DNA from 2 places in the Isoptericola sp. NPDC056618 genome. Region 1 is predicted to be linked to the other one. Evidence: predicted binding sites of a transcription regulator. Region 1 holds the regulator's gene; the other holds the start of a gene.
What was found. Region 1 encodes LexA, which represses DNA repair genes until DNA is damaged. Its sites were predicted from a motif close to TCGAACANNTGTTCGA; they were not measured.
Positions count from the first base shown of each region.

Region 2: ACFQ8T_RS17905 (DUF222 domain-containing protein) is a predicted target of LexA. The motif match lies at 2,082-2,097, and genes of this name have one in related genera.

Region 1 is NZ_JBHTVZ010000013.1:37,906-42,176, forward strand. Features, by position in the region: gene ACFQ8T_RS15150 (ATP-dependent DNA helicase) at 1-1,346, shown strand, start outside; gene ACFQ8T_RS15155 (L-lactate dehydrogenase) at 1,356-2,315, shown strand; gene lexA (transcriptional repressor LexA) at 2,340-3,170, opposite strand; gene ACFQ8T_RS15165 (LysM peptidoglycan-binding domain-containing protein) at 3,417-3,755, shown strand; gene nrdR (transcriptional regulator NrdR) at 3,869-4,271, shown strand, end outside.
Region 2 is NZ_JBHTVZ010000018.1:63,825-68,095, forward strand. Features, by position in the region: gene ACFQ8T_RS17900 (metallophosphoesterase family protein) at 1-402, opposite strand, end outside; gene ACFQ8T_RS17905 (DUF222 domain-containing protein) at 506-1,981, opposite strand; gene pcaC (4-carboxymuconolactone decarboxylase) at 2,561-3,019, opposite strand; gene ACFQ8T_RS17915 (alpha/beta fold hydrolase) at 3,016-3,834, opposite strand; gene ACFQ8T_RS17920 (lyase family protein) at 3,831-4,271, opposite strand, start outside.

The DNA of each region.
Region 1 (4,271 bases):
TCGTCACCAACCACGCCATGCTCGGCATCGCCGTCTCGGGGAACCCGGGCGTGCTGCCGGAGCACGACGCGGTCGTCGTCGACGAGGCGCACGAGCTCGCCGAGCGTGTGACGGCGGCCGCGACCGTCGACCTCTCGCTGACGATCGTGGAGCACGCCGCGCGCCTCGCCCGGCGGCACGGCGGCACCGAGACGGAGGCGCTCGACGCCGCCTCCCAGCGCCTGGGCACCCTGCTCGCCACCGCGCCCGCGGAACGCTTCCCGCTCGGCCTTCCCGACGAGCTGCGCGCCGCCGTGGGCGCCGTGCGTGACGCGGCGCGCGAGCTCCTCACGCGCCTCAAGCCCCAGGGCGCGGGGAAGGGGCAGGAGGCGCCGGACGCCGGGATGAAGATGGCGCAGTCCGCCGTCCTGCAGCTCTTCGAGGTCGCGGAGCGGATGGCGGCCGAGGACACGACGGCGGACGTGCTCTGGTGCTCGCGTCCGCCGGAGAACGCTCCGTGGGCCGGCGACGGCGTCACGCGCCTGCACGCCGCGCCGCTGGCGGTGGCGGGGCTCATCCGCACGCACCTCCTGGGCGAGGCGACCGGCGTGTTCACGTCGGCCACCCTCACGCTCGGCGGCACCTTCGACCCGGTGGCGCGCTCGCTCGGCCTCGCGGGCTCGGGCGGTTCCGACGAGACGGCGGACTGGTCCGGGCTGGACGTCGGCAGCCCGTTCGACTACCCGCGCCAGGGCATCCTCTACGTCGCGCGGCACCTGCCCGCGCCTGGGCGGGAACCGACCACGGACGCCCAGCTCGACGAGATCGCGGGACTGATCGAGGCCGCGGGAGGACGGACTCTCGGGCTGTTCTCGTCCCGCCGAGCGGCGCAGGCCGCGGCGGAGGCGATGCGCGAACGGCTGGACGTGCCCGTGCTGTGCCAGGGCGACGACCAGCTGCCGACGCTCGTCAAGGCGTTCGCCGACGACCCGAAGACCTGCCTGTTCGGCACGCTGTCCCTGTGGCAGGGCGTGGACGTCCCGGGCCCGAGCTGCCAGCTGGTGCTCGTGGACCGGATCCCGTTCCCGCGCCCGGACGACCCGGTGAAGGCGGCCCGTGCCCGCTCCGTGGAGCAGGCGGGCGGCAACGGGTTCATGCAGGTCTCGGCCACGCACGCCGCCCTGCTGCTGGCGCAGGGCGCCGGCCGGCTCGTGCGCACGGGGGAGGACCGCGGCGTCGTGGCCGTGCTCGACCCCCGGCTCGCGACCGCCCGCTACGGCTCCTTCCTCACCCGGTCCATGCCGGACTTCTGGCCGACCACCGACGGGGAGCTCGTCCGCGCTGCGCTCCGGCGCCTCGACACATAGCGTGTGGCCGTGGACGAGACACGCAGGACGACCAAGCTCGCGATCGTCGGGGCGGGCGCGGTGGGCTCCACCCTCGCGTACGCAGCGCTGGCCCGGGGCGCGGCCCGGTCCGTCGCCCTCCTGGACGTCAACCGCGCGAAGGTCGAGGCCGAGGTGCTCGACCTTCGGCACGGGGGCATGTTCATCCCCCAGGCCGAGATCGACGGCTCGGACGACGTGGAGGTCTGTCGCGGCGCCGACATCGTCGCGGTGACGGCGGGAGCCAAGCAGAAACCCGGCCAGAGCCGCCTCGACCTGGCCGAGGCGACGGTCGGCCTCACGCGGTCCATCCTGCCGGGCCTGCTCGAGGTGGCCCCGGACGCCGTGTTCCTCATGGTCACCAACCCGGTCGACGTCGTCACCTACGCCGCGCAGGAGATCAGCGGCCTGCCCCGGGGCCGGGTGTTCGGCAGCGGGACCGTCCTCGACTCGTCCCGGCTGCGCGACGCGCTGGCCCGCCACTGCGGGGTGGCCGTCGGGAACGTGCACGCGAACATCGCGGGCGAGCACGGCGACTCGGAGATCGTGCTGTGGAGCTCCGCGACGATCGCCGGCGTGCCTCTCCTGGACTGGCGGCCGTTCCGGGGGCACCCGCCCCTCGACGAGCCCGCCCGGCGGCGCATCGCGACCGACGTCGTGGAGTCCGCCTACCGCGTCATCGCCGGCAAGGGGGCGACCAACTACGCGGTCGGTCTGGCGGCCACCAGGATCATCGAGGCGGTGCTCAACGACGAGCACCGCGTGATGAACGTGTCGTCGCGCCTCGACGACTTCTACGGCATCAGCGACGTCTGCCTGTCGGTACCGTCGCTCGTCGGCCGACGGGGCGTGGCGGAGACGATCGACACCCCGCTGTCGGACGACGAGGTCGCCGGGCTGCGCGCGTCGGCCGAGAACATGCGGGCCGTGCAGCAGCGCCTCGGGTTCTGACGGCCCGGGGCGCCGCACCGGCGCTCAGAGGCTGCGGAGCACCGCCACGACCCGGCCGAGCACCTGCGCCTCGTCGCCCGGGATGGGGGAGTAGGCGGCGTTCTGCGGCAGCAGCCAGGTGTGCCCGTCGGCCTGCTTGAAGGTCTTGACCGTGGCTTCGCCGTCGATCATCGCGGCGACGACCTCCCCGTTCTCGGCGACGGGCTGGCTGCGCACGACCACCCAGTCGCCGTCGCAGATCGCGGCGTCGACCATCGAGTCGCCCGCGACCTTGAGCAGGAACAGGTCGCCGTCGCCGACGACCTGCCGGGGGAGCGGGAAGACGTCCTCGACGACCTGCTCCGCGAGGATGGGGCCTCCGGCGGCGATCCGGCCGACCAGCGGGACGTAGGACGGGGCCTGGGCCGGCTGCGCGTCGGACGCGGCGAGCGACCCGGCCACGTACCCGGGAGCGGGGTCGGCGTCGGGAGCGGCGGCCACGACGGCGGGCGTCTCGGGGTCGACGACCTCGATCGCGCGCGGCCGGTTGGGGTCGCGGCGCAGGTAGCCCTTGCGCTCGAGCGTGGTGAGCTGGTGCTTGACCGAGGACGGGCTCGCCAGGCCCACGGCCTCGCCGATCTCGCGCATGGTCGGCGGGTAGCCGCGGGCCTCGACGGAGCTGCGGATGGTCTCGAGCACGCGCCGCTGGCGGGGCGTGAGGCGGTCGGACGACGGAGAGAGCTCGCTCACCGACGCCAGCGCGGTCGTGGAGGCGCCGGCCGTCGTGGTGGCCGCGTCCTCGAGGGTGTCGTCCTGGGCAGCCCATGGCGTCGCCGTCGTCGTGGACGCCGGGGCCTGGTCCCGTCCGCTGGTCATCGCGTTCTCCGTCCTGCAGGGCGCGGCCCGTGGGCGGGCCGATGAAATCCGACAAACCTTCCATCGCGCTGTCGGCCACTCTAAGCCAGTTCCGGCCCGACATCAAACATCTGTTCGATCGGACCTCGACCGTGTCGCCGGGACGTGGTACACCTAGTACAGCAGTTCGACGTACAGGTGTTCGAAGAACAGACGTTCGACGGAGCGGCCGCCTCGCGCGGCACCACGTGGACCGGAGGCAGGACGATGCAGAACGCACGCAGCACCAGCGACGCGCACGGTTTCCTCGGGCTCGGAGGGCTCCGGCTCACCCGCAGGGGCCGGGTGGTGGTCGCGGCCCTCGTGCTCCTCGTGCTCGTGGGCGCGGGGCTGTTCGGCCAGCGCGCCGTCGCCGAGTCGCCGGGCGCGGGCGTCGAGGTCCGGCTCCAGACGGTGGCGCCCGGCGACACCCTCTGGCAGTACGCGCAGCAGGTGCGCGACACGGGCGAGGATCTGCGCGACGTGGTCGCCGAGCTCCGCGACCTCAACGGGCTCACGTCGGCGGAGCTCCAGACCGGGCAGGTCGTGGTGCTCCCGCTGGACTGACGGCGAGGACCGGCGCGCCCGCCGCGGGGATCCTGCTTGCGCGGACGGTCGCCCGCCGCTTACCTTGTCGGGCAGCCGGGCGCCGGTCCGGAGCCGAGCGCAGGAGACCAGCGATGCACTGCCCGTTCTGCCGCCATGCGGACTCGCGAGTCGTCGACTCGCGCACCTCCGACGACGGCTCGTCCATCCGACGTCGGCGTCAGTGCCCCGCGTGCCAGCGCCGGTTCACCACGATCGAGACGGCCAGCCTGTCGGTGGCCAAGCGCTCCGGGGTGACCGAGCCCTTCAGTCGGGACAAGGTCGTGGCGGGCGTGCGCAAGGCGTGCCAGGGCCGGCCGGTGAGCTCCGACGACCTCGCCGTCCTCGCGCAGAAGGTCGAGGAGACCCTGCGCGCCTCCGGCCGCCCCGAGATCGAGGCGAACGAGGTCGGTCTGGCGATCCTCGGGCCGCTGCGCGAGCTGGACGAGGTCGCCTACCTGCGCTTCGCCAGCGTCTACCAGTCGTTCGAGTCCCTCG
Region 2 (4,271 bases), on a different contig from region 1:
CTCCAGCGGGGTGTCGCAGCCACCCGTGATGTTGTCGCCGTTGAGGATCACCAGGTCCGGCCGCTCGTCGTCCAGCACCGCACGCATGAGCTCCAGCGTGCGGCGGTCGATCTTCTCGTCGTCCTGCGTGTCGTTGAACTGCACGATCGTGTACGTGCCGTCCTTGCGGAAGCGCAGCCGGGGGCCACGTGCGGCCCCCGGGGACGCGGCCGCCGACGGCGCCGCCGCCACGGCCGCCCCCGCCACGGCCGTGCCTGCCGCGCCCAGCCCGGTCAGGGTCATGAACGTGCGGCGGCCGAGCCCGTCCCGCTCGGCGTCGGGCCGATCGGGGGTGAGCCGGTCAGCGGCGGGCTGGTCAGTGGGGCGGGGCACGTCGACGTGCTCGTTCCGGTTCTCGGTCATGCCCCGGAACGTAGGAGGCCCAGGCGGCGCCGGATCCACCGGACGATGAACCTCCCGTGCACACGCGCCGAACAGCACGGGCCGCGGCCGGAAGGACCGGCCGTCAGAAGGGCGGCATGCCGTCCCGGTCGAGGCAAGGCCGGTCGGAGCGTGGCCGGGCCGCGACCCGCGGGTCCTGCGGCACCGGGTCGCGGGAGAACCGGTGCCCGGTGGGCGCGATCCAGGTGGTGCGGCCGCCGTCGGGGTCCCGCGCGACCTGCCAGCCCCCGACCGTCTTGGCCCGGTGGTGGATGCGGCACAGGGCGTGCAGGTTGCCGCCGTGGGTCTGCAGGGCGGCCGACGCGGGGTCGTACGGGTCGACGTGGTCGAGGTCGGACGTCGCGGCGGGCACCCGGCAGCCGGGGAACGTGCACGTGACGTCCCGGGCGACGACGGCCGCGCGGAGGGCCGCGCTCGGGCGGTAGGAGCGGGAGGACACGTCCGTCAGCACGCCGCTCGCCGGGTCCGTGAACACCCGCTGCCAGACGGCGTCCGGGTCGGACGCGAGCGCCCGCGCCATCGCCGCCGGGATCGGCCCGTGCCCCGCGAGGATCGCGGGCAGGTCGTCCGAGCCGAGCAGGGTCGACGCCGCCACCGTCACCCGGATGCCCGCCCCCGGGTGCGAGCGCCGCGGGGACGACGGCACGCCCACGTCGCCACGCGGCGGGGAGCCGCCGAGTGCGAGCCCTCCGGCGGCGGCCGGCCCGGTCACGTCCTCTCGGGACGCGAGCCCGCCGGTGGCGAGACCGCCGGTGACGAGGCCGCCGGTGACGAGGGCGGTGAGGGCGTCGGCGCGGCACTCGTCGAGCCGACGCGCCTCCCCCGGCGCACGGCGCATCGCGATCCCGGCGTCGTCGATGGCGGCGAACGCGCGGGCGGCGTCGTCCGCGGGCAGGGAGGCGGTGAGGTAGGCCATCGCGTCGTCGGCCGGCTCGAGCCGGACGAACCGCTCGGCGCGCGCGGCGCCGTACCGCGCCTCGGTGCCGTCCGGGTCTGCCTCGATCTCCGCCCGCCGCATGCGCGCGCGGATCTGCGGCGCGGTGAGGTGCTCGGCGTCGGGCAGCACCCCGGCGACGACCTCGCGACGGAGGTCGTCGGGCAGCCGGCCCGCGTCGATCAGGGCCTCCGCCTTGGGGCGGTCGACGACGCCCGCCGCGAGCGCGTCCGCCACCTCGGGCAGGCGAGCGGTCCCGTGCGCCACCGTGACGAGCTGCGCCGCCGCACGCCGGGTCAGCCCGAGGCGCGCCGCGACGGCGTCCGCCACGAACTCGTGCCGTGACGTCCCGCGCGTGCGCTCCAGCATCTCGGCCAGGACGCGCGCCGATCCCGCCTGCGCCCACGCGGCGACCCGCTCCCAGGCGGCCAGCACCTCGAGGATCGTGAAGTCGTCCAGCTCCGCCTCGTCCAGCGACGCCAGCGTGCCGGCCAGGTCCGGGCCCGCGGCCGCGTCGTCCAGCGCGGCGAGCAGCGGGCGCCCGTCGCCAGGGCCGGGAGCGCCGCCGACGAGCTCCCTGCCGACGAGCGTCCTCCCGTCGAGCACCGCAGGATCAATCGACAGGTGCAGGTCGGTGGCCCGGCCGACGACGGCATCACGGGGCTCACCCGGCACACGGTCGGCGACGTCGTCGGAGAGCAGCCCGGCGAGCGCGCGTTCGAGGACCGTCGGGGGGGGGCCCCGCGGGCGGGGGGGGGGGGGGGCGCGGGGGGGAGGGGGGCGAGCGGGGGGGGGGGGGGGGGGGGGCGGGCGCCCCCCCCCCGGCGGGCGCGGGGCGCCGCCCCGGCCGCCCCCCCCGCGGTCGGGCGGGGGCGCGCCCCCGTGGGCGGTTCCGGCGCGACCGGGGCACTGGCCGCGCCGGAACCGAACGCCCGAGGACGACGGTGCACGGCCGCGGGCGGCGCGGCTGTCGCTCCGTCATCTTCGAACATGTGTTCGAGAGTAGCGGCCCAGGACCGCTCTCACAAGGGCAGACACGGGTCGGCTCGTGGAGCGGCCCGCAGGATCCGTGATCGTGCGGTCGATCCGGTCGACGACGTGGGTCGGCGCGGTCTCCAGGCCGAGCGCGCCGACCTGCTCCTGGGTGAGGTGCGTGCGGGCGGCGTCCCGCACCTTCACCCGCATTCAGAGCAGGCCGTCCTCCTGCAGCACCCGCTGGGCGACGGCGAACGCGCGGTTCGCGCCCGGCACCGAGCAGTAGATCGCCGACTGGAGCAGGACCTCGCGGATCTCGTCCACGGTGAGGCCGTTGCGCACCGCCGCGCGCACGTGCAAGGCGAGCTCCTCCCAGTGCCCGCCGGCCACCAGAGCGGTGAGCGTGATCATCGAGCGGCTCCGGCGGTCGAGGCCGGGTCGTGTCCAGATCTCTCCCCACGCGTACCGGGCGACGAGGTCCTGGAAGTCCGCGGTGAACGAGGTCGTACCGGCGTCCGCCCGGTCGACGTGCTCGTCGCCGAGCACCGCCCGCCGCACCGCCGTCCCGTCGGCACGCCTCGGCTCGTCGCCGCGCCCGCCACCCGTCCCGCCGTCCGCCCTGCGTCCGAAACCTGCGTCGTGCCCGCCGTCGTGCCCTGTCGTCGTCATCGCGCCTCCCCCTCGCTCACGAGCTCGCGGACCAGGGTCGCGACGCGACCGGGCCACTCGGCGGGCGCGAGGTGCGCGGCGCCGTGGATCACGACCAGCCGCCCGCGGCGCACGCCGCCCGCGACCTGCGCGACGTCGTCGGGCGTCGTCGCCGGGTCGTCCGCGCCGGCGACGGCCACCACGGGGGCGTCGATCTCGCCGAGCCGGTCGCGGACGTCGAACCGGGACAGCGCGCCGCAGACGGCGGCGTAGCCGAACCGGTCCGCGTGCTGCAGGGACGCCAGGAGGCGGGTGCCGACGTCCGGCGCCCGTTCCAGGAACCCGGGCGCGAACCAGCGGCCGGCGGACGTGGAGACCTGCGTCGGCGTGCCCGCGGCCGCGACCAGCGCGCCGCGCTCGAGCCACGGGCCCGGGTCGCCGAAGCGGGCCGCCGTGCAGCACAGGACGGCGCCGCGCACGCGGCCCGGGGCGTCGAGGAGCAGCTGCTGCCCGACCGCGCCGCCCACGGACACGCCCGCGTACCAGCACGGCGCGCCCGGGTCCCCGCGCTCGGCCTGGACGGCGTCGACCAGCGCCCGCACCGCAGAGGACAGGTCGGCCACCGTCAGGTCGTCGAGCGACCCGGGTGCCACGGCCGGCGACGTGCCGTGGCCGGGCAGGTCCCAGCCGACGACGTCGAGGTCGTCGTCCAGCAGCGGGACGACGTCGTGCCACAGCGCCGTCACGGACGTGCCGAGCGACGGGCCGAGCACCAGCAGCGGGCGGGACGCGTCGCGCAGCGCGAACGCCGTCGCGCCCAGCTCGGGGGCGCTCATCGTTCCCCCGCCGCGCCCGACCCGGCGGGCGCGTGCCGTGCGAGCACCCGGTCCACGAGGGCCGCGGCCGCCCCCGTGTCCGCGGCCTCGTCGCCGGCGGCGCGCGCCCCGGCCGCCTCCTCGTCCCCGGGCTCCTCGTCACCGGCGTCGTCCGGCGCCGCCGGCCCGACCCCGAGCTGCTCGCGCAGGTTCCGCGCGACGGCCTCCTCGTCGACCTCGAGCCCCTCCAGCAGCTCCGCCGCGGAGTGCGCGGCCGCCACGGCGTGCCGGGCGAGCTGCTGGAGCGCGGGCCACTCGGCGTGCCACGCGCCGTCGGGCCGCTCGTCGACGGCCTGGCCCGCGGACGCCAGCACCTGCGCGGCCAGCGGCGGCGCGGCCAGCGCCGACCGGCGCACCAGCACCGACAGCACCGGGTTGTGCTTGTGCGGCATCGCCGA